3 regions of the Aerococcus urinae genome follow, and region 3 is predicted to be linked to each of the others. Evidence: predicted binding sites of a transcription regulator. Region 3 holds the regulator's gene; each other region holds the start of a gene.

What was found. The regulator Rex, encoded in region 3, represses fermentation and respiration genes when NADH is low (regulators of the CRP and FNR family bind a similar motif). The targets are predictions, from matches to a motif close to TTGTGAANTANTTCACAA.
Region 1: the regulator Rex is predicted to act here: its motif matches at 3,864-3,881, upstream of AWM73_RS08380 (class II fumarate hydratase).
Region 2: the regulator Rex is predicted to act here: its motif matches at 3,019-3,036, upstream of AWM73_RS07860 (NAD(P)H-dependent flavin oxidoreductase).

What each region holds. Positions count from the first base shown of each region.
Region 1 covers NZ_CP014161.1:1,824,715-1,832,827, forward strand. The annotation lists gene AWM73_RS08370 (flavocytochrome c) at 1-721, opposite strand, end outside; gene AWM73_RS08375 (anion permease) at 791-2,221, opposite strand; gene AWM73_RS08380 (class II fumarate hydratase) at 2,294-3,667, opposite strand; gene AWM73_RS08385 (TetR/AcrR family transcriptional regulator) at 3,965-4,501, shown strand; gene AWM73_RS08390 (LysR family transcriptional regulator) at 4,498-5,409, opposite strand; gene AWM73_RS08395 (MerR family transcriptional regulator) at 5,589-5,951, opposite strand; gene AWM73_RS08400 (MalY/PatB family protein) at 6,075-7,271, opposite strand; gene AWM73_RS08405 (hypothetical protein) at 7,692-7,961, opposite strand; gene AWM73_RS08410 (hypothetical protein) at 8,003-8,113, opposite strand, start outside.
Region 2 covers NZ_CP014161.1:1,724,432-1,732,544, reverse strand. The annotation lists gene AWM73_RS07885 (transcriptional regulator GutM) at 1-132, shown strand, start outside; gene srlA (PTS glucitol/sorbitol transporter subunit IIC) at 136-690, shown strand; gene srlE (PTS glucitol/sorbitol transporter subunit IIB) at 702-1,721, shown strand; gene AWM73_RS07870 (PTS glucitol/sorbitol transporter subunit IIA) at 1,773-2,129, shown strand; gene AWM73_RS07865 (type 1 glutamine amidotransferase domain-containing protein) at 2,264-2,776, opposite strand; gene AWM73_RS07860 (NAD(P)H-dependent flavin oxidoreductase) at 3,109-4,041, shown strand; gene AWM73_RS07855 (hypothetical protein) at 4,375-4,593, opposite strand; gene AWM73_RS07850 (fructose-bisphosphatase class III) at 4,631-6,601, opposite strand; gene AWM73_RS07845 (NupC/NupG family nucleoside CNT transporter) at 6,870-8,102, shown strand.
Region 3 covers NZ_CP014161.1:191,929-200,041, forward strand. The annotation lists gene rimI (ribosomal protein S18-alanine N-acetyltransferase) at 1-425, shown strand, start outside; gene rimI (ribosomal protein S18-alanine N-acetyltransferase) at 370-864, shown strand; gene tsaD (tRNA (adenosine(37)-N6)-threonylcarbamoyltransferase complex transferase subunit TsaD) at 842-1,858, shown strand; gene AWM73_RS00895 (DUF503 domain-containing protein) at 1,911-2,192, shown strand; gene AWM73_RS00900 (ABC-F family ATP-binding cassette domain-containing protein) at 2,258-4,207, opposite strand; gene AWM73_RS00905 (redox-sensing transcriptional repressor Rex) at 4,442-5,095, shown strand; gene AWM73_RS00910 (co-chaperone GroES) at 5,453-5,722, shown strand; gene groL (chaperonin GroEL) at 5,805-7,433, shown strand; gene AWM73_RS00920 (adenylosuccinate synthase) at 7,560-8,113, opposite strand, start outside.

The DNA of each region.
Region 1 (8,113 bases), 340 kb from region 3:
TTTGGTCCATATCAACCGTTCCAGCGCCAAGATCTTGAGCCATGAGGATTCCGTCTCCGGTAATCCCCGGTCCAGAAGTGGTCACATAACCGGCAAGTTCCGGACGAGCTGCTTCAACCAGTTTAGCATTGGCTCCAAAACCACCAGAGGCAATAATGACTGCTTGACTCTTGATCTCACGGACTTGATCGTCGATTTCAACCTTAACCCCGCCAACTTGGCCTTGGTCAAGTAAAATTTCTTGGACATCCGCCTGGGTAATAACAGAAATCTCCCGCTTGTCCACATTGGCTTTCAATCCTTTGACCAGGTAACCGCCTACCGCTGAACCATCATGAGGGCGGTGGGTCCGAGGCTTGGACATGCCACCAGTAATGGTCAAATTATCCAACACAATCTCTAAATCAGCCAACCAATCAATGGCTTGGTCCGAATGATCAACAAAATAATGGAGCAGGTCTTGGTGATTAGTCCCGTGTCCCCCTTTGAGGGTCTCTTCAAAGAAATCTTCCTTCTTATCGTCCACGCCAGCCGCCTTTTGATAGCTAGTTTCACTAGCATTCATCCCACTGGAAGCCTTATTGGTATTCCCACCGATTTTGTCCGTTTTTTCAAAGATAATAGTCTCGAGCCCCAGGTCATGGGCGGTAATGGCAGCCGTCATCCCCGCACCCCCGGAACCGATAACAATTACATCGTAAGCATCTTTTATGTCTGCCATAAATCTCTTCCTTTCTAAATCTGGATAGAGCTTATCTAGTTGTTATTTTTTATCTCATAACTCATATTATTAAACCATGCCGATTAAGAATAGCCAACCCGCACCGATACCAAAGAATATGACGAAATAAGCTAAGGAGATAATCGCACTATTCTTCCACCATTCTTGTTGGGTAACGTAGCCTGACCCAGATAAGATTGGTGAAGGTCCATTGGCATAGTGAGTCGTTGAAGACATGGTATTACTTGCCCAGATGAGCATAATCGCTGCAAACATTGGTGGTACGCCAGCCGCTACAGCAACGGTCAGGAAGGCTAAGTAGACTGCACTCACATGAGCAGTGGTACTTGCAAATAGGTAATGGAGATAGTGGTTAGCTAGACAAAGAACAATGATCGTAACAATCCAAGGTAAGCCGCCTACTGCTTGAGCAATATTATCACTTAACCAAGGAATAAATCCAGTTTCGTTCAATTGAGTTGCCATCATCACTAAAATTCCAAACCACACTAAGGTATCCCAAGCGCCACTTTCTTTTTTTATGTCATTCCAAGTCAACACGCCTGATAGGATTAAAGCAGCTACAGCCAGAAAAGCGGTGGTTGTCGCACTGACATTAATGGTTCCTGCTAAAACCCACATCACTAGGGCCCCAGCAAAAATACCTAGCATCCATTTTTCAGCAGCAGTCATGGCACCAATCTCAGATAATTGCTTCTCTGCCCATGCCGGTGCGTCAGGGGTTTCTTTAATTTCTGGTGGATAGATCTTAAAGATGATCCAAGGAATAACTAGTAAGGCAATCAAGCCAGGGACTAGGGTAGCAATAAAGTACTTCACCCAAGTGACTTCGATCCCGGCACCATTAGCTAATTCTTGAGCTAATGGGTTAGAAGCCACTGCGGTAAGGAACATAGCTGAGGTCACGATATTTCCTTGCCATAGGGTATAAATTAAGTAGGAACCCATTCGCTTACGTGAAGGTTCGTTAGGATAAGACTGAAAAGTTTCTGCTAGAGAACGGACAATGGGGAACATAATCCCACCAGCCCGAGCCGTGTTACTTGGTGTCGCAGGAGCTACAATTAAATCAACACCCAGTAAAGAATACATTAAGCCTAAAGTACTCTTCCCAAAGCGTTTGACAAAGTGATAGGCAATCCGATTACCTAAACCCGTTTTAATAAAACCACGGGATAGGAAGAAAGCCATCACGATCAGCCAAACCGTTGATGAGGTAAAACCAGATAGGGCAACATCTGCCTTTAAGGTCTTGGTTAGAAAAATCGTGGTTAAACCTAATAAGGATACTGCTCCAATAGGTAAAGGTTGTAAGATACATCCAACAATCGTTCCTACAAAAATAGCAAATAAATGCCAGGCTTGGTCTGAAAGAGCATCTGGTTTTATAGGAAGGAACCAAAGTAACAGGCCAATAAGAATAGGGATAGCAATTTTTTTATAATCAAGTTGCGCCAGTGAGCTTTGTTTCTCAGTCATTTTAACACTTCCTTTAAGAGAAATAGGTTAAACGGCGATGGGTGCCGTTTAACCTTTTAAGCAATTAAAGCCCTATACCATATCTTCAAAGCGCATAATCTTATCGAATTCTTCATCATCCAAGTAACCTAAATCATGTGAAGCTTCTTTAAGACTTTGTTTATTCTTGTGGGCATGTTTAGCGATTTCAGCAGCTTTTTCATAGCCAATCACTGGTGACAACTTAGTCACATTCATTAGTGAAATTTCTAAATAGTGGTCCATCTTTTCATGGTCAACTTCAATCCCTGCCACACACATGTGGTTAAAGGAATCAATTGCTGATCCTAAGAGACTGACACTTTGAGCACAGTTATTAATAATTAATGGCATGTAGGTATTTAATTCAAAGTAACCTTGTGAAGCAGCAATAGCAATGACTTGGTCGTTCCCCATCACTTGGGTAGATACCATGGTCATGGCTTCTGCTTGGGTTGGGTTGACCTTACCAGGCATAATGGAAGACCCAGGCTCATTAGATGGAATAATTAATTCGCCAATACCGCAACGTGGACCGCTGGCTAAGAAGCGAACATCATTGGCTACTTTAAGCATATCTTCTGCTAGGGTTCTTAATGCCGCATGGGCTTGAGAAATTTGCCCCTTGGAGGTCATGCCGTAGAATTTATTTTCTGCTGCTGTATAGTCGTGACCATAGTTATCCGCTAAGTATTGACAAGCTTTGACATCTAAGCCTTCAGGACAGTTCAAGCCTGTTCCTGTTGCGGTGCCCCCTAGAGGGAGTTCTAGCAGATGGGCGGAAGCCTCTTCAATCATTTGTTTATCTTTAATCATCATGGTCTTCCAACCACTTACTTCTTGGCCAAAGGTTACTGGGGTAGCATCTTGTAAGTGAGTACGGCCAACTTTAATTTTGTCTTTATATTTATCTTCTAACTTTTGTAAAGTTTCGATGAAGCGATCTACGGCTGGAATAACGTCACTATGAATTCCTTCATAGAAGCCAATTTGCATAGCAGCTGGGAAAACATCATTAGAACTTTGGCCCTTGTTAACGTCATCGTTAGGGTGGAGTAATTTTTCTCCTGCCAGTTCATTACCGATATTAGCTAAGACTTCGTTGGCGTTCATATTGGTTTGAGTTCCTGACCCTGTTTGCCATACTCGTAGTGGAAACTCACTATGAATATCTTCTAAGGCTAAGGCTTTATCAGCCGCTTTGACAATATATTCTGCCTTTTTAGCGTCTAGGTTATCAATGTCACGATTGGCTTGAGCTTCTGCTTTTTTGATATTAATCAAAGGTCTTAAGACCATTTCTGGCATAAGCTCTGTCCCAATTAAGAAATTTTGCTTACTTCTTTGCGTAACCGCTCCCCAATAATGATCGGCTGGTACCTTAATTTCCCCCATTGAGTCATGTTCAATACGAAATTCTTCAGTCATGAGTTTTTCCTACTTTCTTATTTAATCCAAAACTTCAACAGCTACTTATAAATTAATTAAATCAACTAATAATAAATTTTTATCAAATAAATCGAATCGTTACTAAACAAAAGAATTTATTTGCTTTTTGAAAGGCCTTTCAAACTCTTTACAAGTCTATTAAAACAGAAAACAGAAACTTTTAAAGACACATTTCATGAGAAGTGTTTCACAAAATTATTTTGATTTAGTTATAATTTTTATTTATAATTGAATATAAAGTAGGAGGATTATATTCGGTATGAAGGAGGACTAACCGTGCCATTAGCAAAAGATAAAATTATTACAGCTTATTATGATTTAGTCGTCGAAAGCAGGTCTCCTGATATCAGTGTGGATCAAATCATTAAAAAAAGCGGCACCAGCCGCTCGACCTTTTACCGCAATTTTTTAGATAAATATGATGTGATGAACCAAGTTTTCTTAGTGGATTATAAAAAAGACAAGCCCCAGACCATCGACCAAGTCAGCCCCTTTATTGATAGCGTCATAAAAACTTTAGAGCAAAAATCTGATTATTATCAACTCATCCTTACCGTAAGTAACACAAACGATTTCTATAACTATCTCTATCACTTTATTTATAACTGGTTTAAGCAGGCATTTTCAAAGCAGACTAAGCCACCCTTTCAAAATACGGATATCAACTTTGTTTCCCGCTATACCGCTTCAGCAATAACCTATACCATTACCCAATGGCTTAAAAATGACCAAAATCTACCCGGAAGTCAGCTGAGTAAATCACTTTATGATTCCCTTCCCCTTCATCTGCTTAAGGAGACTAGCAATGTTTAGTCATGGTAGAGTTTTTTAGGAAATTCCTTTTTAGCGATATCTGCTATCTTTTGGTACACCTTGTCCTGTAAGCAACCAGTAGCTGACTGACGAGCCAGCAAGTAAATATAAAAATCAGGCATGGTCACGTCTTTAATTTGTAGTTTCACTAAGCCGTCATTAGCAGAAGTTGCCATATCCACTAGCATCATAGCCCCAACATTGGCTTTAACGAATGATTTGGCAGTTGCTACTTCATTGGTATAAAAAATATTACTATCTTCAATGCCATTTTTCTTAGCCCACTTGAGAAAAACCTTATTTTGCACATAGCCCGTTCCCAGAGACACAAAAGTTTGATCGCTGAGATCAGATAAAATAATTTCTTTTTTCTCCGCTAAGGGATGATTGGCACTAACAAAAACATCAAAAGAATCTTGAACGATAAGTCCGGCCTTCAGAGGCGAATTATCTGCGACAAAAGGTTTGGAAAAGCCCACCAGAGCCATATCAACTTCTCCCTTACGTAAAAGTTGGTAAATCGTCCGCGACCCATCTTTTTCGATGATATTAATATTCTCCGAGAATTTAACCAGTTCAGGAAGAAAAATCGGCAACAAGGTAGCGCCAATGATAGGAGGCACTCCTAATTTTACTTCCTGATTTTCACTTTGGACAATTAGCTCTTTACTTTCAGCAACAATGTCCAGTATTTTTTTTGCTTGGTGGCGGAAGAGTTCACCACTTTCTGTTAACTTCATGATATTATTCCCCCGCTTGCGTAAAAAGAAGGATGTCTTAAACTCCTCCTCTAGCCGCTTAAGCGCTTGAGAAACAGTAGGTTGTGAAACGTCCATTTCTTCTGCAGTTGTGGTAAAGCTCTTACTGTCACATAGGTGGAGAAAATAAATTAAATCTTGGGTACGCATGGTCTCACCTCATTAATTATTATTTCTTATTAACTCATTGGTTTTTATTATATATTACTCGTTTTTCAACAAAAAGCAAATCACTTTTCTTAGTTTGCAATAAAGGCAACTATCCCCACAAAAACAAAAAGCAACCCATCCCTCATTGGACAGGCTGCTGCATAAAACCCTGGTATGTCTTAAAAGCGCGGTTTCTCTCCCGGAACGTTATCAAAGCCTCCGGCGGCGAGAAACTCATTATAAAGAATACGACGGACATCATCCTCAGTTAATTGCTTACTTTCATGGGTCACATCTTTGGGTTCATTATAAATTTTATAAATCATCTGGATACTATAGCCATCATCAAGGTAATCCTTAATATCCAGTAAACGGTCCACATCATTCAAGGAATACATCCGCCGATTGGTATCGGTGCGGTGGGGGGCAATTAACTTTTGCTCCTCATAATAACGAATTTGACGCGCGGTGAGATCGGTTAACTTCATCACTGTCCCAATCGGAAAGACCGCCCGTGACCGCCGTAATTGTTTCTCTGCCATGTCTAAAACCCCACTTTCTTTATTTGACTGAGTAGTTTCTGTCATGATTATGTTACTTTATCTCACATAAAAAGGCAAGTGCCTTGCCCTTTTATCTTTTATTCATTTGTCGATAAATATTGCTTAATGTTCAGCTTGATAGTCTTTAATGGCTTGAACCAAGTTCTTGCCAGCTTGCTCAATTAAGGCCGGATCGGTCCCCAGGTTAATGCGGATATGGGTATCGTTGGCTTTGGTGGGCCAGTAAGTTTGCCCGTAGTTGACCGCTAGTCTGGCCTTATCTTGAACCACATGCTTGAGGTCCTTACTTGGCACATAGGCGCCTAGGTCAATCCACATTAAGTAAGTGGCTTGTAAGTCAGCGATCTTCACTTCAGGTAAGGCTTCCTTGAGGGTCTTTCGCAAGTTTTGGTAGTTTTGGTAAATGATTTCCTTAATGGTCTCCAGCCAATCTTCCCCGTGACGGTAAGCCGCTTCTAAGGCCAGGTAGCCTGCTGGCGAGCCCGGGTTATTCAAGTGTAACTTGTCGTAAAAGGCTTGGATCTTCGCCCGTAAGTCCGGATCACGAACGATCATCAAGGAGTGACTGAACTGGGCCAAGTTAAAGGTCTTAGAACCCGCTGTCAGGGTAATCACTTGGTCAAAGTCCTGGTCTTGGGCCAGCTTATCGATGGCGATATGGTGGTGACCTTGCCAGACAAAGTCGCGGTGGATTTCATCAGAAATCAGTAAGACGTCATATTGCTTACAGAGGGCAACCACTTGCTTGAGTTCAGCTTCCGTCCACACCCGACCAGTTGGGTTTTGCGGGGAACAGAAGAGGAGTGCCTTGATATCGTCTTCCTTGAAGGCTTTTTCTAGGGCTTCAAAGTCGATAGTGTAGCCGGTTTCATCGTCACCTAAGAGGTCTTGCATGACCAGGGTGCGGTTGGCTTCTTCAACCACGGTCCGGAAGGGATTATAAACTGGATTTTGGATCAGAACCTTGTCACCTTCGTTTAAGAGAGCCACTAAGACATAGGCAATCCCGGTACAGACCCCAGGGGTATAGAAGTACCAGTCTTTTTCAGTATCATAGTCGAAGTGTTTCCTGGTCCAGTCAATAATAGCTTGGTAGTATTCCGGACGCACGGGGGCATAGCCGTATTGGTTTTGTTCCACATAGTCGTGGAGAACTTCTTTAATTTCTGGTGCGGTAGCAAAGTCCATGTCCGCGATCCACAAAGGAATCAAATCACTGTCCCCAAAGACATTCTCTAACTGCCCCCACTTGGTGGTTTGGGTCCCTCTTCTATCTACGATTAAATCTGCTTTATTCATCAAATTCCTCCCTTTCCCAGTCTTTTCTATAAGTGTAGCATAGATTAGCGGCTGAACTGCTCGCTGACCCCTCGCCCGCCATATTAAAAGCTGATCACTCGCTATTCCTAAAAGCGATAACTGATGAAAAGTTTCTTTAGCAAATCATCTTAGTGAGCATTCGTTCTGCTTTTGAAATTTGATCCTTAAAAAGCCATGGCATCGGTTCGGGCCAAGGTCCCTCACCTAGCGAGCTTCAAAGGGCTAGTACGGCTAGTGCCTACTATCCCTAATTCACATCGCTTGCTTATTCATGGCTAAGGATCAATTTCAAAGCGCCACTACTGCTCAAAATAATCTTTACTAAAAACTAGATATTAACAATAAAAGACTTCTACTAGATAGAGGCAGAAGCCATTTGAATTTGCTGATAATGATCTTCTAAGGACCAAAGATTAAGGTCCCCACAAACCAGAGAATACCAAAGGAAAAGATCAGACAGAGATTACCGAGAAAGTACCACAAGCGTTTGTGATAGAGGGACAGGAGTCCGCCAAATAGCCCTAAGGCAGGACAAATAAAGATGGTGGCATAAGCTAAGGGGCGCATGGTAGGGCCGAATAAGTCAGGCAGTAAAATAGACAGTACTAGAACCAAGATTCCTAGCCAAAAACAATACTTATGGCCTGAATGAAGCACTTGTTTAAACATCTTATCACCTCTAGTCAAGGAATTTGGATAAGTTATTATAGCTAATTATCAGGAGAAAGGGAATGATTTTTAACTTGATCTCTCACTTCACTGAGGCTATAAGCCCTCCCCTCTTCTAAACCAGCAAAGCTCTGACTAATTTCAGATTGCAA
Region 2 (8,113 bases), 440 kb from region 3:
CGCGAAGTCTACATTCGGGTGGAAATCGGTGACTATAAGGAAGAAAAACCGCAATCCACCTTCAAACAATTAGGCAATTTTGCCACACAGATGAAATACACACTGTCAAATAAAGTTAAAGGACGTGGATAAAAAATGGAATATATTGTTAAATTTGCGGAAGGGTTCATGAACCTCTTCCAAACCGGTGCCGATAACTTCATTGCCTGGATGGGATCCATTGTTCCCCTGGTATTAATGTTAATGGTTGCCATGAACGCTATTATTAATCTCTTAGGGGAAGAACGGGTAACCAGCTTAGCCCGGGTGGCTTCTAAGAATGTCTTTACCCGTTACATGATCCTACCCTTTGTGTCTGCCTTTATGTTAGGGAACCCCATGTCAATGACCATGGGACGTTTCCTGCCTGAATTCTATAAACCCGGTTATATTGCCGCACAAATGCAATTCTGCCATACCTCCAACGGGGTCTTCCCTCATATTAACCCAGGTGAATTATTCGTTTGGTTAGGGATCGCCCAAGGGATTGAAGCTTTAGGCCTTAACCAAATGGAACTGGCCATTCGCTACCTCTTAGTGGGGTTAGTGATGAACTTTGTTGGTGGTTGGGTCACAGACTTTATCACCGCGCGGGTATGTAAACAACAAGGAATTACCCTTTCAAAAACCGTTGACGGGAACATTGATTAAGGAGAATTATCATGAGTGAATACAAAAGCATAAAAATTGTAAAAGGGTCAGGCGGCTTTGGTGGCCCCCTAGTCATTACCCCAACCGAAGAAAAACACAAATTCATTTATGTGGTGGGTGGCGGTGAGCGCCCAGCTATTGTGGATCGTATTGAAGAACTTTCCGGTATGGAGGCGGTGAACGGTTTTAAAACCTCCATCCCTGATGAAGAAATTGCCTTAGCGATTATTGACTGTGGAGGGACCCTCCGTTGCGGGATCTATCCTAAGAAGGGGATTCCTACCGTTAATATTATCGCTACTGGGAAGTCTGGTCCCTTAGCCCAATATATTACCGAAGATATCTATGTTTCTAATGTTGGCGTTAACCAAATTGGCCTGGCAGATGGTAGCCAAGAACCAGTAAGTACGGTAGCGGCTAGCCAAGCAGATGACCAAGCTGAAGACAGTAGTGAAAAGGCTGGTTACGACACCTCTAAGAAGATTACCGAACAAACTGAAAATCCTAGTTTTATCGCTAAAATCGGGATGGGCGCTGGTAAAATTGTTGCCGTCTTCAACCAATCCGCCCGGGAAGCGATTGAAACCATGTTACATACCGTGATTCCTTTCATGGCCTTTGTTTCCTTACTCATTGGACTTATCCAAGGCTCAGGGGTTGGTGACTGGATCGCCCGGGCCCTAACCCCACTAGCTGGGAATGGAATTGGTTTAGTGGTTATTGGTTTTGTCTGCTCCCTCCCATTCTTATCCCCATTACTCGGGCCTGGCGCAGTTATTAGCCAGATTGTTGGGACCCTAATCGGGGTAGAAATTGGTAAGGGAAATATTCCACCACAATTGGCTCTACCTGCTCTCTTTGCCATCAATACCCAAAACGGTTGTGACTTCATTCCGGTTGGTTTAGGTTTAGCAGAAGCTTCCTCTGAAACTGTTGAAGTCGGCGTGCCTGCTATCCTTTATTCCCGTTTCCTAAACGGTGTGCCCCGTGTCTTAGTGGCATGGTTAGCAAGTATTGGTCTCTATAGCTAATCAAAGAAGAAATGCGCTCATAAAAACAAAAGTACAGAAAGGAAATCTACGATGACTATTTATCAAACAGAAGTAAAAAATATTGGTGCCGATGCTGAATTATTTAAAAGTGAAAACATGATCATCCTCTTTGGAGAAGACGCCCCTGCTGACTTAGCTGATTATTGCTATAATATCGACGTTAATCCTATCCAAGGAACTATTGAAGCAGGGCAAACCATCTCCTTTGATGACCAAGACTATAAAATCACTGCTGTTGGTAGCGTCGTAGAGAAGAACCTTACTGACTTAGGCCACATTTCTGTTCGTTTCGACAATTCAAGCGATGCTGATTTGGCTGGAACTATCTATGTGGAAGAAAAAGCACTTCCAGAAATTACCATTGGTACCAAAGTAACGATTCACTAAGAGAATTCAAAAAGTCCACTCATCTTTGTTTATGAGTGGACTTTTACTTATTGATAAATTTGAATGAAAATTCAAACCAAAACCAGCGCCCCCAAGCTCAAATAAGCTGTGGCAGGCGCTGGTTATTTTTTATTCTATTTTAAAGCGTCAACAATGGCTTTGTTGAAGGCAGGAAGGTCATCTGGGGTCCGGCTGGAAATGATACCAGAGGAGTCGATCACCACTTCTTCATCAAAGTAATTAGCCCCGGCATTCTTCACGTCAACGGCAACTTGGGCCACCGCAGTGATGTCTTTACCGTGGAGGACATCGGCGTTGACTAAGAGTTGTGGGCCGTGGCAGATGGTGAAGATGGGTTTATGCTTGTAAGCGAAGTGACGCACGAAGTTTAGAACGTCTTCATACTTACGGATCTTATCGGGAGAATAACCACCAGGGATCAGTAAAGCGTCGAAGTCTTCGCCCTTAGCGTTGTCAATTCCAACTTCAATTTCGACTTCGGTGCCATCACTTTTACCAGTGACAGTAGCGCCTTTTTCTAAACCGACAGGAACCACTTGATGACCTGCCGCTTCGAGCGCTTCTTTTGGTGAGGTGTATTCAGAATCTTCGAAGAGGTCGGTCATAATACTTGCAATTTTTGCCATAAGTTTGTTTCCTCCTTATTGGTCTTTCTGCGTCAGTGTGATTAATCGAGTGCCACTGACGGACAGCTTGTCTTTTTACGACTACATTTTTATCCTAGCATGACTAAGCTAGGATTGCGAACCTTGTGCTCATTCGCTTTTAAATCAGGGGGGAATTATTGTCATCGATCGCAGTGGGCGTTCTTATATCTCTTCCATAACAATATAGTTATCCCAGAACTCTAAACTTACTATTTTACATGTTGTGAATATAAGCACATAATAGAATTGTTAGAACTATTTCTTTTACAGTATAAAATTGTTGACTAAAAATCTTAAAAAGGAGAGATTGCATGAACCGAGTTTGTGAATTATTAAATATTGACTATCCGATTTTCCAAGGTTCCATGGCAGGGGTCGCTGAAGCGCCCTTAGCTGGCGCTGTTTCTGAAGCAGGCGGTTTAGGAGTGATTGCTACCGCTGGCCGTAAAGGGGACTGGTTACGTGAACAAATTAAAACTGTCCGCGAAATTACTGACAAAACCTTTGCTGTTAACTTAATGTTAATGTCTCACAACACCGAAGAAATCATGGAAGTGATTATTGACGAAGGCATTAAAGTGGTAACGACCGGTGCTGGGAATGCTGCGCCATTAATCGCACCTTTACATGAAGCGGGCATCAAAGTCGTTCCTGTTGTCGCTAATGCCCGTCAAGCCAAGAAAATGGAAGACGCTGGTGCCGATGCCGTGGTCTGTGAAGGGACCGAAGCGGGTGGCCACGTGGGTGAAGTGACCACCATGCCTTTAGCCCGTGCAGTTATCGCAGCCGTTGACATTCCAGTGATCATTGCTGGTGGGATTTCTGACGGTCATGGTTTAGCTGCAGCCTTTGCTTTAGGTGGTGAAGGGGTGCAATTAGGGACCGTCTTCTGCGCCAGTGAAGAAGCTCCAATCGCTCAAGGTTACAAGGAAGCCATCGTTAACTGTGGTTTAACCGATACTGTTGTTGTCGGTCGTTCCATCGGCGCCCCTGTGCGTTTAATCCAAAATGACATGGTCGCTAAACTCCAAGAAGAAATCGACAACGGCTCTACCCGTGATGAATTCGAAAAATCCAACCTTCAAATGTTACTAACCGCTATCACCAAAGGCGACACCGAAAACGGGATCGTAACCATCGGTCAAGTAGCCGGCAACATCACCGAAATTCGCCCTGTCAAAGAAATCATCGACTCCATCGTCGAAGAAGCTCGCGAAGCTCTGAAAAACATGCCAAGTATCTAAGAGTGCGACAGTCACACTAGAGGACGAAAACGCTACGCATACTATATCTGTAACTCGCTAACGCTTCGAACAGCTATAGCAATTGGAGAAAACTGTCATAAGCTCAGCTATAAGGATGTGAGAACGCCGTCAAAGACTTGAATTTTCTGAAGCAACTTCAAGGCTGGCGTACGAACTCAACTAGCCTGAGCGTTGGCAGTTTTTGAAATGGACGTTCGTCCTGTGACTGGAGCAGGTTTGGATAGAGTGTGATTAAAACACATTCTGCATAAACTGTACACATTAAAAAGGACTAGGAATTGACACCTAGTCCTTTTCTTGTCGCAAAAAATTTTATTCGATATCCTCTTCTAGTAAAAGTTCATTTTGTCTATAGTCGTCAGCATATTTTAAGATAGCTGGGTTTTCAAAGAGGTTCTCTTTGACTGGGGTGTAGACAATGGCGCCACTATTGTGACATGCAACCGAAAATTTCATTCCCACGCTAAGCTTATCGTTGTTAGGTAGGGGAAGAACTAATGAATTCCCAACTTGTCTAACTTGAACTTCCAAATGAATGACCTCCTAGTCATGAAGTAATGACACTCGCCTAATGCACTTCCTCCCCAATCAGCCCAGCTTGGTAGGCTTCAATCAGGGCTTTGAGGGCTTGGACCTGGCAAGTGAGCTGCTTACCGATATCCGTTTCTCTGACTGAGATCCGTTCCAACTCCTTGTCGACCACGCGGCGGGTGGATTCGATATCGGTTTCGTATTTAATAGCGTCTTCTTTACCATGGAAGGGATGGTGGGCGACCAGCTGCATGCCATAGGAGTTATAGAGCAGGGTAAAGCCCCCCAGTCCGGTCGTTTTTTGGTAGGCCCGGGCAAAACCGCCGTCGATCACAATCATCTTGCCCTCTGCCTTAATAGCATTTTCTCCGTCCTTGGCCTTAATGGGGGTATGGCCGTTAATGATATGGCCCTTGTCGGGATCGATGCCAAACTCTTCTAAGACCCGGCGGATAAAGTCGATGTCTTCCCGCCAGGAGTAGTAGACATTGCGGTGTTCTTGGTGGGTCTCCTTGTCTGCGATAAAGTAACGTTCAAAGGTGGCCATTTGTTTCTTTCCAAAGAGGGCAGACCCTTCGCCCTGCCAGAGATACCAGGCAAAATCCAGGTCGGGGTTTTTACTTTCATCACTTTGGCGTTTGGCATACATGCGCCGGACCACCTGGTCGAACTTATCCAAGAGGTCTTGGCCAGCCAGGGTTTGCCCATCAATAGTGGCTGCCATAAAGCTGCCGTCCTCGTTCATGGGGATACAGCCGTGGAACATGAGATTATTGTTATAAATCTTATACATGGACCCCTTATTAATCAAGAAGGCCACGTGCTTTTGTAGGCGTTGGCTATCCAAAAAGGCGGCTTGGAGGGCTTCCATGACCGCGTCCTCTTCTTCAGTCAGGGCATAGGGATCATCCGGGTCCACGGTGGGGAAAGAAGTATTGACTAAAGGATAGGTCTTGCCCTGCCAGTGAATGGTCCCGGCTTGGTAGTCGATCTTATCCAAGAGCAGGCGGTTGTCACAGCCGAATTCAGGGTGGCGGCGGATGACCTGGGCCTCTAACTTGAACTGGATAATGGCCATGGCTAGCTGCATGCGGGCTAATTGTTCCACCTCATCATGGTGGTAGTCATGGTCATCGGCTAATTTAGGCATGAAGCCAGTCAGGTCGGCCTCCCGGAAAACCGTATCAGCTAAATTGACCAAGGGCCGGAGCGGGATCCCATAGGCATGTTCGATCACAGAGAGGTTATCATAGCGGGCTTGGATCCGGACCACATTGGCGATTAAGGCCTTGGAGCCAGAAGCGGCGCCCATCCAGATCATGTCGTGGTTGCCCCATTCAATGTCCAGGGAATTCTTCTCCATTAAGAGATCGAGTATCCGGTCGGGAGCGGGTCCGCGGTCGTAGATGTCACCTAAGATGTGGAGGTGGTCGACGACCAGTTCCCGGATTAATTCCGCCAGGCAGGTGATCAGTCGGGGGGCTTCATCCAGGTCAATGACCGATTGGATGATACGTTTATAGTAGTGTTCCTTGTTGGAGAGGATAGAGTCCTTGAAGATCAACTCGTCCATGATATAGGCCATATCCGGGTTCATGGCCTTGTGGACCTTGGACCGGGTATACTTAGAGACCACAAATTGGGTCAATTCCACCAGCCGGCTAGTCGTCAGGGTGTAGAACTCATCGATTTCAGCCTGGGAGTCCATTTCCTTAGTCAGGGCGCGAAGTTTTTCTTCCGGGTAGTAGATAATGGTAGCCAGTTCAGCCCGGCGCTTGGTGGATAGGCGGTCGCCAAAGATTTCATTGATCTTTTCCTTGATATTCCCCGAGCCGTTGCGGAGGACATGGTTAACGGCATCGAATTCGCCGTGTAGGTCGGTCATAAAGTGCTCGGTGCCCTTGGGGAGGGACATAATTGCTTCTAAGTTAATCATTTCCGTGGATGCGGCAGCCTTGTTGGGAAATTTTTCGGCCAGTAATTGTAAAAATGCAGGACTAAATGCCATGGGACTTTCCTTCCTCTCTAGGCGCCAGGGAGCTTTTTAAACTCGCTGGCGCTGTCAATCTCTTTCTATTCTACCTGAAAGCGTTATCGATTTGCCTTTACAGGCGATGATTTAAAAATTATTTAGAGATTATAGCATTATTTCGAAAATTTGGGTAAAATATGGGTGAAAGCGTTTTTAATTCCTGATTTAAGCCAAAAGGGGGCGGTCGACTTTCTTTTCTAGGTAAATGGATAAGCTTTTAAGCTTTGGAAAGGTAAGTGATTCAATGAGTATTGTACAAGGCCTTGTGGGTCTACTGGTCATTTTTGGCTTATGTTATTTTCTGTCTTTTGACCGGAAAAACATTAAATATAAAAATGTTGCGATTATGTTAGTGGCAGAAGTGGTCTTGGCTTTGATCCTCTTCCGGACCAGCCTGGGTTTAACTATCCTGAACGGGATTGCCAGTGGGATGGACTGGTTGATGGCCCAAGGGATTGAAGGGGTTAACTTCGTCTTTGGCGGAATTCAATTGACCGCTGACGGTTTTGTCTTTTTCCTCCACGTTCTAGCGCCCCTAGTCTTTATTACCGCCTTGATCGGGGTTTTAAACTGGCTGGGCGTTTTGCCCTTTGTGGTGAAATGGGTTGGTTTTGGCATCAACAAACTGACCGGGGCCGGGGAACTGGAGTCTTACTTCCCCATTGCCTCTACCGTCTTTGGGACGCCGACTAACTATTTATCGGTGGTTGACCAAGTTAGACGGGCCAGCGAGAAGCAATTATTTACCCTGGCTGTGATTCCTATGTCAGTGGTGACGGTCTCCATGCTGGCGGCCTATATGAAATTAGTCAAACCCCAATACGTGGTGGTCGGTGTTCTTATGCAACTCCTGTCAGCCTTAGCAGTTTCAGTCATTGTCAACCCCTATGATGACAAGGAAGAGATTGCCAAAGGAACCCAGGCCTACCATGAACGGGAAGGCATTGAAGACGACCAAGCTGAGGAAGCTCAAGGGGAAAAGGAAAAAGAACCCTTCTTCTCCATGCTCAGTGACTATATGGTAACCGGTTGGAACACCGCCGTGATTGTGGCTGTTATGCTGATTGGTTTTGTGGCCTTAATTTCCATGTTGAACAGCCTCTTTGAAGGTCTCATCAATATTTCCTTTACCGAATTAGTCGGCTATGTCTTCTCCCCATTCGCCTTCTTAATGGGCGTTCCTAAAGAAGACATTGTCCAAGCCGGTTCAGTTATGGCCCAAAAAGTCTTGGCTAACGAAGTCGTGGCTATGACTTCGCTCTCCGGTTTAGAAGGCTTGAGTGAAAAGACCGCTGCCATTATGGGAACCTACTGCATGAGCTTCTCTAACTTTGGGACCCTAGGCATGGTCATCGGCGGGGTCAAAGCCATCGACGCCCACCAAGGAAACGTGGTCGCCAAATATTCTCTCAAGATCGTCCTCGTCTCCACCCTCGCTTCCATGGTTACTGCGACCATTGTTGGATTCTTGTTCTAGGGATAAGGATG
Region 3 (8,113 bases):
TCTATAATGATATGCTTTACCATCCGTCAACTTTTTACCTACAAGCCTTTAAGGAAAAAGAACTGCTGGCCTTTGTAGGTTGTCGGCGGGACAAAGAATCGATTCATATTTCGAATTTGGCCGTACTACCCAGCTACCAGTCCTTGGGGATTGGGTCCAAGCTCTTAGACTTGGTCAAACACTTAGCCCCTGATTTGGAACGCCATGCGATTACCTTAGAAGTTCGTTTATCCAATGAAGGTGCTCAGAAATTTTATTTACGAGAGGGGTTTAAGGCAACGGGGAAGATGGAGCGTTACTATCGTGATAACCACGAAGATGCCCTCACTCTGACTTGGCAAGATGATGCCCATCAGGTTGCCCAAGAAGATGAAGCAAATCATAGTCTACCACCGACCCGAGGCCAAGCTCATCCCCAGGATTAGTCAGCAGGCGCTGGCTTTTTACCAGGAGGCCTTTGAGCAGATGCCCCATATCGCTCTAGATTGGTTGGAACGGGGCTTAGCCAGTCCACGGCTCTATTTATTCCTCTTGCTAGATGAAAAGCAAGTCGTCTTAGCAGCAGCCACTTTTCAATTATTGGCAGATGAAGGGGAATTATTGCATTTTGCAGTCAGCCCCCATAGACGTCGGCAGGGCTTGGGGGCCTTACTTTTGACTCAAGCCCTGGTCCACTTAGAAGAACAAGGCTTAGCCCGTTGTTTCTTAGAAGTCCGTGCCCACAACATCCCTGCTCAGGCCTTGTATGAGAGTCAGTGTTTCAAGTGTATTGACCAACGCAAAAACTATTACCAAGATAATCATGAAGATGCAAAAGTTTATTTATGGGAGAGATCGACCAGTGACAACAATATTGGGAATTGAATCAAGCTGTGACGAAACCGGTGCAGCGATCGTTATTGATGGCAAAGAGATGAAGTGTAATGTCGTTGCCACACAAATTAAAAGTCATATGCGTTTTGGTGGAGTAGTTCCAGAGATTGCTAGCCGCCACCATGTCGAGCAAATTACTCAGGTGATTGATTATGCCATGAAGGAAGCGGACGTGACCTGGCCAGAGATCGATGCTGTGGCGGTTACCAAGGGCCCTGGCTTAGTGGGCTCTTTACTGATTGGGATTACCGCCGCTAAGACGCTAGCCTTTGCCCATGACAAGCCCTTAATTGGGGTTAACCATATGGCTGGTCATATCTATGCCAATAATATTTCTGACCAAATGGTTTTCCCATTGCTGGCCTTAGTGGTCAGTGGGGGACATACGGAATTAGTCTATATGAAAGAAGATGGCCACTATCAAAAAATCGGCGATACCCGTGATGACGCTGTGGGGGAAGCCTATGATAAGGTCGGCCGTATCCTGGGAGTGCCTTATCCTGGGGGCAAACGCATGGATGAAATGGCTCAAGAGGGTCAGGCTATTTATGACTATCCCCGCCCCATGATCAATGAGGATAATTTTGATTTTTCCTATAGCGGCCTTAAATCAGCGGTTATTAACCATGCCCATAATGCAGAACAAAAGGGGGAAGAATTGAATCCCAATGATGTGGCAGCTAGTTTCCAAGCGGCTGCCGTGGAGGTCTTAGTGACTAAAACTATGCGGGCCATTGCTGCTTATCCGGTCAAACAATTAGTTGTTGCGGGCGGCGTGGCTGCCAATTCTTCACTCAGAAAAGAGTTAGAGAGTCACTTGGCTAAAGAACATCCTGAAGTGCGCCTCTCCTACCCACCATTAAGTTTATGTGGGGATAATGGTGCCATGATTGCAGCGGCTGCCTACCCGCAATACCAAAAGGGCGACTTTGTCGGCTTAGACTTGGATGCCAACCCAGGTCTAGACTTAGGTGATGAAAATTAGTTGCCTTTAAGCGAAGGCCAATTGAGTTTCAGGGAAAGCTTGAGGAGGAAAGATGGTATTAATTGGTTTAGAAGTCACTTTTATCATTGACCAAGCTTATACTTTGAAGGATAAGCGCCGGATCGTCAAAAGTATGGTGGAGCGGGCCCAACAGCGAGAAAAGGTGACTGCTGCTGAAATTGCTGACTTAGACCTAGTCAACCAAGCGGTGGTCGCTTTTGGCCTAGTTTCTAATTCATACAGCAAGAGCCGGCAGCGCCTGCTGAACTATCTCGAAAAAATTGAAAGCTGGTATCCCATTGAAGTCATTCATACCGAATGGCTAGAAGCTTAAAAAGAAAAGGTATGCTAACAGACGGACTAGTCTTGAGTCCTGGTGTGGGCATACCTTTTTTATGTCTATTGGTTAAAATTTTCCAACTGACTTTGCACAAGTTCCCATTCCTTAAAGAGCTCTTCCTGTTGGGCTTGTGTGTCTTTAAGAGATTGGTCGAGTTGGTTTAATTCATAGTAATTTTGTAAAATATCAGGATCAGTCATTTTTTCCTGGATCTCTGCTATTTCTTCATCTAAGCCTTCAATACTTGCTTCAATTTTTTTGCTTTGTCGTTGGAGTTTTCTTTCTTCCTTTTGGCGTTCCTTACGATTTTGATAGGCTTGGGCGGACTGGCTGGGTGCTGACTTTTCTTCAGTAAGACTGGCTTGATTTTCTTTGTTTTCTTCTTCTAGCCGCGCTTCCTGCTCGGCTTTTTTATTGAGATAATAATCATAATCGCCCAGGTAGAGGGTGGAACCCTCTGGACTGATTTCAAGCACTTGGGTAGCAATCCGATTAATAAAGTAGCGGTCGTGGCTAACAAAGAGCAAGGTTCCATCATAGGCAATCAGGGCATTTTCGAGAATTTCCTTAGAATCAATATCCAAGTGGTTGGTCGGTTCGTCAAGGACTAAGAAATTATCATGGTTAAAGGAGAGTTTGGCTAGGGCAAGCCGGGCCTTCTCTCCTCCGCTCAACATAGCTACCGATTTTTCCACGTCTTGTCCGGAAAAGAGGAAAGACCCCAGGATGGTACGAATGTTTTCCTCGTTAATGGTCGGATGGTCATCCCAAAGTTCGTGGAGGACATCCTTATTGCTGTGGAGTTTGGCTAATTCTTGGTCATAGTAGCCAATGGTCACATTTGCCCCATAGTGAATTTCCCCTTTGATGGCGGGAATTTCTTGGATAATGGTTTTTAAGAGGGTAGATTTACCCACGCCGTTGGGTCCCACCACTGCAATAGCTTGTTGCTTTCTAATATCCATCTCAATCGGATAGGAAAGTAAGTGATCATCGTAACCAATGCCTAAGTGGTCGGCGGTAAGGACCACGTTACCACTGGCTTTGTCCGTTAGAAATTGAATATGGGGACTTTTTTCGTCCTGTTTAGGCTTTTCAATTTTGGGCATCTTTTCGAGTTGCTTACGCCGACTCTGGGCCATCTTGGTGGTCGAAGCTCGGACCAGGTTACGCGCTACATAGTCTTCTAACTTGGCAATTTTCTTTTGTTGCTTATCATAGGCCTTTTGCCAGCTTTCGAGGCGAACAGCCTTTTCTTTGAGGTAGAAGGAATAATTCCCCTTATAATATTCCATACTGTGTCCGGTCATTTCATAGGTCTCGTTGGTGACATGGTCTAGGAAATAACGGTCGTGGCTAACAATTAATAGGGCTCCAGGATAAGAAGGCAAGTAGTCTTCAAGCCATGTCAGGGTTTCAATGTCTAAGTGGTTGGTGGGTTCGTCGAGGATAAGAATATCGCGTTTTTCGAGGAGGACCTTGGCCAGGGCTAGCCGAGTCCGTTGACCACCAGATAATTGGTTGATGGGTTTGTCGTAATCTGACTCAGGAAATTGAAAGCCGTGGAGGACCATGCGAATCTCGGAATCATACCCATAGGCATTACTTTGGTTGACTTCTTCTTGTAATTGGTCATAGCGTTTGAGGGCCTCTTGGTAGGATGCTTCATCATGGGCATCGGCCAAGTCTTGAGCGGCTTGCTCAGCATGGTGGATGAGGGCGATGGATTCTTTAAAAACCGACCGCATTTCTTCATAAATTGTCCGTTGACTGTTTTCAATGGCGGCATGTTGGTCCATGTAGGCAATGGTCTTGCCCTTGGCCCGGGTGACTTGCCCTTGGTCAGGTTCTTCAATGCCCGCTAACATTTTAAGTAGGGTGGATTTACCGGTACCGTTTCGCCCGACTAAGGCAGTACGACTATTATCTTGGATGGTCATTTGGACATCTTGGAAAAGAATATCGGAGCCAAAACGTCGCATGAGTTTTGATCCTTGTAGTACAATCATTGGATCCTTTCCTCCTAAATCGTTTATTATTGTCTTCACTAGTGTATCATATTTTATCGGCAGATATTTTTTGACTTTGTGAACTTTCCCTTAGAAAAGGTCGGGGTTATTCACAAAGTTTTAAAATTAATAAAAATTAGCCGAAAAGATTTATGTGATTTTTCACAAAGTTCTTTTCATTTTATGATTTAGGTGATAAAATGTATTTGATATCTTGTGAAAAGGAGTGGAAACATGAAGGAAATTCCACGTGCAACGGCTAGGCGGTTACCGCTTTATTACCGTTACTTGCATAATTTTAAGAACATGGGTAAGACACGGATTTCTTCCAGTGAACTCAGTGACGCGATCAAAGTGGATAGTGCCACTATTCGTCGGGATTTCTCACATTTTGGTGCCCTAGGGAAGCGTGGTTATGGTTATGATGTTGAAGCTCTATTGGACTTCTTTAGTCGCCAACTCTACCAAGACCGCCTCACCACAGTGGCTTTAATCGGGGTCGGTAATTTAGGGAACGCCTTATTAAATTATAACTTTAAACGAACCAATAATATCCGGATTGGGGCGGCCTTTGATATTAATCCTGAGATTGTAGGAACCGTCCATAGTGGGGTACCGGTTTACCCAATGAGTGAATTAAAGGAACGGATTCAAGAAATGGAAATTCTGATTGCTATTATGACTGTTCCGGAAAAAGTCGCCCAAGATACCGTGAGTGAATTAGGTGAAGCCGGTATACAAGGCATCTTGAACTTTACTCCGGTGGTTTTAGATGTTCCTGAAGATATTCATGTCCAAAACGTCGATTTAGCCAATGAGCTGCAAACCCTGATTTACTATATCGGTAATCGCAATGGTAACAATAAAAAGAAAAATTCGTCGAACTAGCAAAAGTTAGCAGGACCTAACTTGAAGATTAGGTCTAACTTTTGTCAGTGATAAAGTCCTCTTAATTGAGGGCTTTTTTTCTTGTCATCAATAGTAAAAATCAAAGAATAAAGAGTTTAATCTAACTCAATTTCCTAACTTTAATGTCATATACTTTTTAAATGATATTTTATACTTTTAAAGTGATAAAAAGAAAAAAGGTCAAAAAAAGTCAACGAATTACTTGATTTATATCTGGAAATGTTTTACTATAAATAGTGTAAGTTAGCAGTCGGAGATGATGAGTGCTAACAAATCATTAAAAGTGTTATTAATTAGGTTATTAATTAGTATGTTAAATTTGGAGGGATATTTTAAATGTTAAAGCCGTTAAATGAACGTGTGATTATTCAAGTCCAAGAAGAGGAAGAAAAAACTGCTTCTGGCATCGTTTTACCATCTGCTGCTAAAGAAAAACCTCAAGTAGGTCAAGTGGTAGCTGTTGCTGATGCTACTGATGACTACACCCCTCAAGTTAAAGTGGGCGACCAAGTTATTTTTGAAAAATATGCAGTAAGCGAAATCCGCTATGAAGGGGAAGATTACCTCATCATTAAAGAAAAAGATTTAACTGCTGTAGTTGAATAATCATTGACTGAACTTCGACAATCAACATAAAAAATAATTGAATTCTCGATCATGCTTAGATTTAGAATAGGAGATAGATAGAATGGCCAAAGATATTAAATATTCAAGTGATGCAAGACAATCTTTAGTAGAAGGTATTGATAAATTAGCTAATACCGTGAAAGTGACCTTAGGACCTAAGGGACGTAACGTTGTCTTAGAACGTAGCTATGGCTCTCCATTAATCACCAATGATGGGGTGACCATTGCTAAAGACGTTGAATTAGAAGATCACTTTGAAAATATGGGAGCTAAATTAGTTTCTGAAGTCGCTTCTAAGACCAATGATGTTGCTGGTGACGGTACCACTACTGCTACCATCCTAACTCAAGCCCTCGTCCATGAAGGTTTCAAAAACGTGACAGCAGGGGCAAATCCTGTGGGCATTCGTCGTGGGATGGATCAAGCTATCCGCAAGGCAGTAGAAGCTTTGAAAGAAATTTCTGTTCCAGTGAATGCTAAAGAATCCATTGCTAACGTTGCGGCAATTTCTTCCGGCGACCAAGAAGTCGGTCAATTAATTGCTGACGCTATGGAAAAAGTAGGACAAGATGGTGTCATTACCATTGAAGAATCACAATCAATGGACACTGCCCTAGACGTTGTTGAAGGGATGCAATTTGACCGTGGTTACCTCTCCCAATACTTTGTAACCGACAATGACAAGATGGAAGCTGTTCTCGATGATCCTTACATCCTCCTCACTGATAAGAAGATTTCTAATATCCAAGATATCCTTCCATTATTAGAACAAATCGTACAACAAGGTAAATCTTTATTATTAGTGGCTGACGATGTTGAAGGGGAAGCTCTTCCTACCTTAGTCTTGAACAAGATTCGTGGGACTTTCAATGTAGTAGCTGTGAAGGCTCCAGGCTTTGGTGACCGTCGTAAAGAACAATTAGAAGACTTAGCTGTTCTTACTGGTGGGACAGTCATTACTGAAGACTTAGGTCTTGAATTGAAAGACACCAGCATTGATCAATTAGGTCAAGCTGCCCGCGTAACCATTACTAAAGACGATACCACCATTGTTGAAGGTAAGGGTAACAAGGAACAATTGGAACAACGTGTGGCTCATATCAGAAAACAAATTGAAGAAACTACTTCTGACTATGACCGCGAAAAATTACAAGAACGTCTGGCTAAATTAGCTGGCGGAGTTGCTGTTGTTCGTGTAGGTGCAGCCACCGAATCCGAACAAAAAGAACGTAAATTACGTATCGAAGATGCTTTAAACGCTACTCGTGCTGCGGTTGAAGAAGGTATCGTCGCTGGTGGTGGGACTGCCTTCATGAATATCCAAGACAAGGTGAAAGAAGTCGTTGACTCCTTAGAAGGTGACGAACAAACTGGTGCAGACATCGTGGTTCGTGCCCTCGAAACCCCACTACGTCAAATTGCTGAAAATGCTGGGCTAGAAGGTTCTGTCATTGTAGAACACATTCATGATAAAGACCAAGGTGTTGGTTACAACGCTGCTAGCGGTGAATGGGTAGACATGATTTCTGATGGTGTGGTTGACCCAACCAAGGTTTCACGTTCTGCTTTACAAAATGCAGGCTCAGTAGCTGGTTTGATTTTAACGACTGAAGCAGTAGTTGCTGACCATCCAGAAGAAAATGCAGGAAATGATGCAGCTGCAGGAGCAGGCGCACCAGGCATGTATTAATAAAAATGCTGAATAGAATAAAGACTTTAAAGAGCTTGGGTTGTCCCAAGCTCTTTTTATTAAAAAAGTAAGCTCAGCAAGGGAAAATTTCCTTAGTCAGAGCTTACTTTTTCTCTTTATACTTCTTTACCAAATATTATCTAAGATTAAGGTTTGAGTCCGATCAGGCCCAACGGATACCGTGGCAATAGGAGCCCCCACGATTTCACTGATGCGACGAACATAGGTCTTAGCATTTTCAGGGAGTTGGTCAAAGTCTTGGCAGCCAGTAATGTCTTCTTCCCAGCCAGGTAAACTTTCATAGATGGGTTGGCATTGAGCCAGGTAGCGCAAGTTAGCGGGGTAGGATTTGGATACTTGGCCATTAGGTGTTTGGTAACCCACACAGACCTTGATTTCATCCAGGCCAGTTAAGACGTCTAAACAGTTCAAGGAAAGCTTGGTTAAACCAGAAACCCGGCGAGCATGGGCAGTCACTACCCCGTCGAACCAACCTACCCGGCGGGGGCGTCCAGTAGTGGTACCATATTCATGGCCAACTTCACGGATGCGGTCCCCAATAGCATCATGCAATTCAGTTGGGAAGGGACCGTCACCTACCCGAGAGGTATAGGCCTTCATCACTCCGATAACCGTATTGATTTTGCTTGGGCCAATCCCACAACCGACTGTAGCACCAC